Regions from separate parts of the Streptomyces sp. CA-249302 genome, predicted to be linked through region 1. Evidence: riboswitches for the same ligand, from Rfam matches in the RefSeq annotation. Region 1 holds a riboswitch; the other holds the start of a gene.
The links. A riboswitch is a leader RNA that binds a small molecule or an ion and turns the genes downstream of it on or off. The one in region 1 is predicted to bind ZMP and ZTP.
Positions count from the first base shown of each region.

Region 2: linked by a shared signal. The riboswitch ahead of ACQEWB_RS29665 (glycine hydroxymethyltransferase) and the one ahead of ACQEWB_RS47015 (bifunctional 5,10-methylenetetrahydrofolate dehydrogenase/5,10-methenyltetrahydrofolate cyclohydrolase) in region 1 are both predicted to bind ZMP and ZTP.

Region 1 covers NZ_JBNJMG010000001.1:10,388,615-10,392,004, reverse strand. Annotated here, with positions in the region: gene ACQEWB_RS47030 (nuclear transport factor 2 family protein) at 1-327, shown strand, start outside; gene ACQEWB_RS47025 (MarR family winged helix-turn-helix transcriptional regulator) at 376-879, opposite strand; gene ACQEWB_RS47020 (hypothetical protein) at 941-1,795, shown strand; ZMP/ZTP riboswitch at 1,801-1,884, shown strand; gene ACQEWB_RS47015 (bifunctional 5,10-methylenetetrahydrofolate dehydrogenase/5,10-methenyltetrahydrofolate cyclohydrolase) at 1,909-2,757, shown strand; gene ACQEWB_RS47010 (CU044_5270 family protein) at 2,758-3,390, opposite strand, start outside.
Region 2 covers NZ_JBNJMG010000001.1:6,566,671-6,570,060, reverse strand. Annotated here, with positions in the region: gene ACQEWB_RS29665 (glycine hydroxymethyltransferase) at 52-1,503, opposite strand; ZMP/ZTP riboswitch at 1,547-1,636, opposite strand; gene rocD (ornithine--oxo-acid transaminase) at 1,739-2,944, shown strand; gene ACQEWB_RS29655 (hypothetical protein) at 2,963-3,118, opposite strand; gene ACQEWB_RS29650 (class I SAM-dependent methyltransferase) at 3,219-3,390, opposite strand, start outside.

The sequences.
Region 1 (3,390 bases):
CTGCGCAAGGGCGTCGAAGGACACACGGCGGCAGATCTTCTGTCGCTCTACGCGGACGACGCGCAAGTGCGCATCGTGGACCGCAACACCCAGCCGAGCCAACCCAGGGTCCTGCACGGCCGTGCCGAGATCGGCGCGCTGTTCGAGGACATATACAGCCGTGACATGACGCACAAGGTCGACCAGTGCATCATCCAGGGCGACCACGCCGCCTACAGCCAGTCGTGCCGGTACGCGGACGGGACGCGTGTCCTGGCCGAGTCGATGATCACGCTGCGGGACGGGAAGATCGCCGAGGAAATCCTGATCCAGGCATGGGACGAGTAGCAGGGAGAACCCCGAGGGTCCAGGTCACCACCCGGCTGACCTGGACCTTCACGGCTCGCCTCGGCCGGCCTCGGCCGCCACGACCAGCTTCCGCAGCAGGTCGGCTAGCGTCCGTTGCTCTGCTTCGCTCAGTGCTGAGAGCAGCGCGACCTCGCCGGCTTCCTCCGTCACCGCATGCTGTTCGAAGGCGGCACTTCCCGCGCCGGTGAGCCGGACCCGCACCCGCCGCCGGTCGCCCGTCTCGTGCGTACGGCTGATCAGCCCCGCCTCCTCCAGCGGCCCCAGCCGCGCGGACAGCGCGCCCCGGGTCAGCCCCAGCCGGTCAGCGAGCTGCGACGGGCTCGCGGTGTAGGGCGGGCCGAGCCGTCGCAGCGTGAGCAGCACCTTGTACTGCCAGCGCCGGAGTCCGTCGGAGTCCAGGGCCTCCCGCCGGGCCTGGGACGCGTGCCGGGCCAGGAACGCAAGGCGGACGAAGATCGCCTCCTTCACCGGGTCCATCCAGGCCAGTTCCTTCGACCACTCCTCGACGTGCCGGTCGGCCGAGTCCTCCATCGCCTGTCTCCCGCAGTGGTTTTCTTGTGGATGGTTTTCCGCATAACTACCTTCTCCCGTCATGACGAACACGACGAGCGCTTTGCGCACATCCGTGGATCTCGACGAACTGATCGCCGCCGCAAGGGAGTTGTCCCTCGCGGCCCGCTGGCCCCGCGCCCTGGGCCTGCTGGAGTCGACCGCCGTCGCCGAGCCGGCCGACCGTGCCCGGCTCGCGCTGGCCGCGACCGAAGTCGCCCTGGAGAGCGACTGGTTCGCGGGTACGGATCTCGCCCCGGCCCGCATCGGGGCCGCGGCCGAGCTGCTGCCGGAGGACGACTGGGACCTCGGCTTCGCACGCCTGCGGCACGCCTACTACCGGCTGCTCCGCGTCGACGGCTCCGTGCGCTTCGGCCCCGACGGCAAGGATCCCGCAGCCCTCCACGCGATACGGCAGGAGGCGTACGCCCTCCGTGACCGCGCCCCGGACGAGGTGCGTGGCGGCTGGGCCTCGATGTACCTGGGCCTGATCATCGACAACCAGTTCGGCGAGGTCGACGCCGCGCCCGCCCACTACACGGCCGCGCTGGAGGCCGGGGAGTCGGGCCCCGATCCCCTCCTGGCCCGGGAGGCGCTGCGCCACCTCGGCGGCCACGACCACGACACCGGCGCCCATGACCGTGCCCTGGAACGCTGGCGCCGGGCCACCGCGCTGGGCGCCGGCGCGGGCAACGTCCCCGGCACGCTGTCCCAGCAGCTCCTCCTGGCGATGCTGGCGCGCGACACCGGCGACGAGCCCGGGGCCAGGGCCCTCGCGACCGAGGTCGCCCGCTGGGCCGGGGCCATCGGCGCCGGGCGCCTCGCGGCACAGGCGACGAACTTCCTCGCCGGAGCCGACCCGATGGGCCCGCCGAAGGAGACGGAGAGCGTCGGTTAGGCTCGTGGCTGGGCCGTGACTGGCGCTGAGGTGGAGTACCACCGGGGAGCGGCTCCGCAGAGTCGATGCCGTGCGCCTGGGCGATCCGGTCAACACCAGCCCAGGAGTGGATCATGTCCCAGGCCCGGCTCATCGACGGCACCGCGCTCGCCCGGCGCATCGTCGAGGCCACCGCGAAGAAGGCGGCCGGTCTCACCGAACGCACCGGCACCGCGCCCTGCCTCGCGACGGTACTGGTCGGCGCGGACCCCGCCTCCGTCACCTACGTCCGTATGAAGCAGAACCGCTGCCGCAAGGCCGGCATCGAGTCCCGCCGTGTGGAGCTGCCCGCGACCACGACCACCGATGAACTCGTCGCCGCTCTCCGCGAGTTGTCGAACGACCCCGCCGTGCACGGCATCCTGCTCCAGCACCCGGTGGGCGAGCACATCGACGAGCGGGCCGCGTTCGAGGCGATCGCACCCGAGAAGGACGTCGACGGCGTCACCTTCGCCTCGTTCGCGACGATGAGCTTCGGCCTGCCGGGCTTCGTGTCCTGCACGCCCGGCGGCATCATGCGCCTCCTCGACGAGTACGACGTCGACCCGGCCGGGAAGCGCGCGGTGGTCGTGGGCCGCAGCGCCATCCTCGGCAAGCCGGTCGGAATGCTGCTGCTGGGCCGCGACGCCACGGTGACCTACTGCCACTCGCGCACCCGGGACCTGTCGTCGGTGGTGCGGGAGGCGGACATCGTGGTCGCCGCGGTCGGGCGGCCCCGGCTGATCCGCGGCGAGGACATCAAGCCCGGCGCCGTAGTGATCGACGCCGGCTACAACGAGGGCAACGTGGGTGACGTCGACTTCGACTCGGCCGTGGAGCGGGCCGGCCTGATCACGCCGGTGCCGGGCGGTGTCGGTCCGATGACGATCGCCACGCTGCTGGAGCAGACCGTCGACGCCGCCGCCCGGCAGCTCGGCGTGTGATCAGCGCATCCAGGCGCTGTAGTCCATGACGTCGCCGGCCTTCACCCCGTACTCGGGGTCGGCCCTGGTGAAGGTGGTCTCCAGGCCCAGGACGGCGCCCGTCGCCGGGTCCATGATCAGCATCCGGCGGGGGCCCGACCCCTCGTACACGTACGCCTGCCCGCGCCTGCCGAGCCGGTCGGTCACCTGCCCGACCGGCCGCAGCCCCTCGGCGCCGGCCAGCAGCCGGGCGAGCGTCGCGGACTCGCGGGCGCCGAGGGTCCAGTGGTCGAGCAACACCGCTACGGCGTCCAGGAGTTCACCGGTGTCCGGCTCGCCGTGGAGGGACGCGGCCTCCAGAAGGTAGGCGCGCAGCCGGGTGACGTCGTGCGGCGGCGGGGACTCCGGCGGGGCGTCGCTCCAACTCGGCGGATACGTCTGCCGACTGATGACGTGGCCGTCCTCGACCAGATGGGGATCGTCGCCCTCGTCCCTGAGGACGGGCCGGCCAGGGTGCCGGGGGTCGGTCGCGACCACGAGTTCGGTGTGGCTGTCGTCGGCCCTCCAGCGCACGATGCGCTCCTCGGGGAGGGTGACCGGAGGCTTGTCCTCGCTCATGCCCATGCTCCACGACTGCACATGCGTGCCCTTGTG
Region 2 (3,390 bases), 3.8 Mb from region 1:
CGATCTTTGACAACTCAAGAGGGAGCGTGGGCGGCCAGGGCTGGGCCGGGGTCAGCCCAGGTCGATCTCCGGGTAGAGCGGGAAGCCGGCCACCAGGTCGGTCGCGCGGCGGGAGATCTCGTCCGCGATCTTCGGGTCGAGGATGTGCTGGGCCTTGGAGGGGGCGCCCGACTTGGTGGTGCCCGGCTCGGCGGTGGTCAGGACGCGGTCGATGAGGCCGGCGACCTCGTCCATCTCGGCGGTGCCCAGACCACGCGTGGTCAGAGCGGGGGTGCCGATGCGGATACCCGAGGTGTACCAGGCGCCGTTCGGGTCGGCGGGGATGGCGTTGCGGTTGGTGACGATGCCGGAGTCGAGGAGCGCGGCCTCGGCCTGGCGGCCGGTGAGGCCGTAGGAGGTGGCGACGTCGATCAGGTTGAGGTGGTTGTCGGTGCCGCCGGTGACCAGGGTCGCGCCGCGGCGCATCAGGCCTTCCGCGAGCGCCCGGGAGTTGTCGACGATGCGCTGGGCGTAGTCCTGGAAGGAGGGCTGACGCGCCTCGGCAAGGGCAACGGCCTTGGCGGCCATGACGTGCGGGAGCGGGCCGCCGAGAACCATCGGGCATCCGCGGTCGACCTGGTCCTTGAGCGAGTCGTCGCACAGGACCATGCCGCCGCGCGGGCCACGCAGCGACTTGTGGGTGGTGGTGGTGACGATCTGGGCGTGCGGGACCGGGTCGAAGTCGCCGGTCAGCACCTTGCCCGCGACCAGGCCGGCGAAGTGCGCCATGTCGACCATGAGGGTCGCCCCGACCTCGTCGGCGATCTCGCGCATGATGCGGAAGTTCACCAGGCGGGGGTAGGCGGAGTAACCGGCGACGATGATCAGCGGCTTGAAGTCGCGGGCGGAGGTGCGCAGGGCTTCGTAGTCGATGAGGCCGGTGGCCGGGTCGGTGCCGTAGGAGCGCTGGTCGAACATCTTGCCGGAGATGTTCGGGCGGAAGCCGTGGGTGAGGTGGCCGCCGGCGTCCAGGGACATGCCGAGCATGCGCTGGTTGCCGAAGGCCTGGCGCAGCTCGGCCCAGTCGGCCTCGGAGAGGTCGTTGACCTGGCGGACGCCGGTCTTCTCCAGGAAGGGGGCCTCGACGCGGTCGGCGAGGACCGACCAGAAGGCGACGAGGTTGGCGTCGATGCCGGAGTGCGGCTGGACGTAGGCGTGGCGGGCGCCGAAGAGCTCCTTGGCGTGCTCGGCGGCGAGGGACTCGACGGTGTCGACGTTGCGGCAGCCGGCGTAGAAGCGGCGGCCGATGGTGCCCTCGGCGTACTTGTCGCTGAACCAGTTGCCCATCGCGAGGAGGGTGGCCGGGGAGGCGTAGTTCTCGGAGGCGATCAGCTTGAGCATCTCGCGCTGGTCGTGGACCTCCTGGCCGATGGCGTCGGCGACCCGGGGCTCGACGGCGCGGATCACGTCGAGGGCGGCGCGGAAGGCGGTGGACTCGGTGGAGAGGGGCTGCTGCTCTGACATGTCTTCGGCCTCCGGACGGCGTGGCTTGAAGCGTTCACGGTTCACGGTTGGCCCAGGCGCACGGCACTCGCTCACACACAGGCCGCTCCCCGATGGTCCGTCCCATCCCAGCGCGCCAGTCACGGCCCGCCGGTCAGCCTACCGGGCGCGTCGAAGAGCCGAGGTCCCGCGTCCACCATGCGAGCGACGATAGGAAGGGGGCCATCCTCAGCACTCGGCACCACCTGGAGATCCCGTGACCACTACGGAGACACTCATCGCCGCCGCCGAAGCGCACAGCGCGCACAACTACCACCCGCTGCCCGTGGTCGTCGCCTCCGCCGACGGGGCCTGGATGACGGATGTGGAGGGGAGGCGGTATCTGGACCTGCTGGCCGGTTACTCGGCGCTCAACTTCGGCCATCGCAACCGGCGGCTGGTGGAGGCGGCGAAGGCGCAGCTGGAGCGGGTGACGCTGACGTCGCGGGCGTTCCACCACGACCGGTACGCGGTGTTCTGCGAGCGGCTCGCCGAGCTGTGCGGCATGGAGATGGTACTGCCGGTGAACACGGGCGCCGAGGCGGTGGAGACCGCGGTGAAGACGGCCCGGAAGTGGGGGTACACGGTCAAGGGCGTGCCCTCGGAGATGGCGAAGATCGTGGTCGCGGGCAACAATTTCCACGGCCGTACGACGACGCTGATCAGCTTCTCCACCGACGCGGAGGCGCGGGCGGACTTCGGGCCCTACACGCCGGGCTTCGAGATCGTGCCGTACGGGGACATGACGGCGATGCGGTCGGCGGTCACGGAGAACACCGTGGCCGTGCTGCTGGAGCCGATCCAGGGCGAGGCGAGGGTGCTGGTGCCGCCGGCCGGTTATCTGCCGGCGGTGCGGGAGCTGACGCGGGAGCGGAACGTGCTGTTCGTCGCCGACGAGATCCAGTCGGGGCTGGGGCGGACGGGAAAGACCTTCGCGTGCGAGCACGAGGGTGTGGTGCCGGATGTGTATGTGCTCGGGAAGGCGCTGGGCGGCGGGATCGTGCCGGTGTCGGCGGTGGTGTCGAGCGCCGAGGTGCTCGGGGTGTTCCGGCCCGGAGAACACGGGTCGACGTTCGGCGGCAATCCGCTGGCCTGTGCGGTGGCGCTGGAGGTGATCGCCATGCTGCGGACGGGCGAGTTCCAGGCGCGGTCCGCGGAGCTGGGCGAGCATCTGCACCGGGAGTTGGGGGCGTTGGCCGGCACGGGGCGGGTGACGGCGGTGCGCGGACGGGGGTTGTGGGCGGGCGTCGACATCGCCCCGCGGTACGGGACGGGGCGGGAGGTGTCCGAGAAGCTGATGGATCGCGGAGTACTGGTCAAGGACACGCATGGGTCGACGGTACGGATCGCGCCGCCGCTGGTGATCGGAAAGGAGGACCTGGACTGGGGGCTCGGTCAACTGCGGGCGGTTCTGGGGGTGTAGGCCGCGCCGGGGGTGAGGTCACAGTGGCTTTCGACCCCATGCGGTGACCATGAAGTTGGGGAGGCAGAAGGTTCCTTGCCGCTCCGTCAGCGCCATGACCTCGTCGACGTCCCGGGCGCTGACCTGGCCGGTCTCCAACAGGCGTGGGCGCAACCTGCGCAGGGTGAGACCCATGAACTCGGCGGCGCCGCCGGCCAGGACCGGGGTGTGGGTCCGTCGAGGTCGAAGGCGCCGTCGGGGAGGGAGTCCGCAAGGAGGTCGTGCCGCCGTACGGTCAGGTTGGGCATGCCGTGGTCGAGGGCGAACCGTGGGTCGAGGCGATCGCCAGCACCCGGCCGCCGGTACCGACCCGCTGAGCCAGCCAGCGGGCGATGCTGCCGGCTCCGCAGCCCACCTCCAGGCACTGCCATCCCTCCGCGACACCGAGTTCGGCGAGCCGGTGCCGG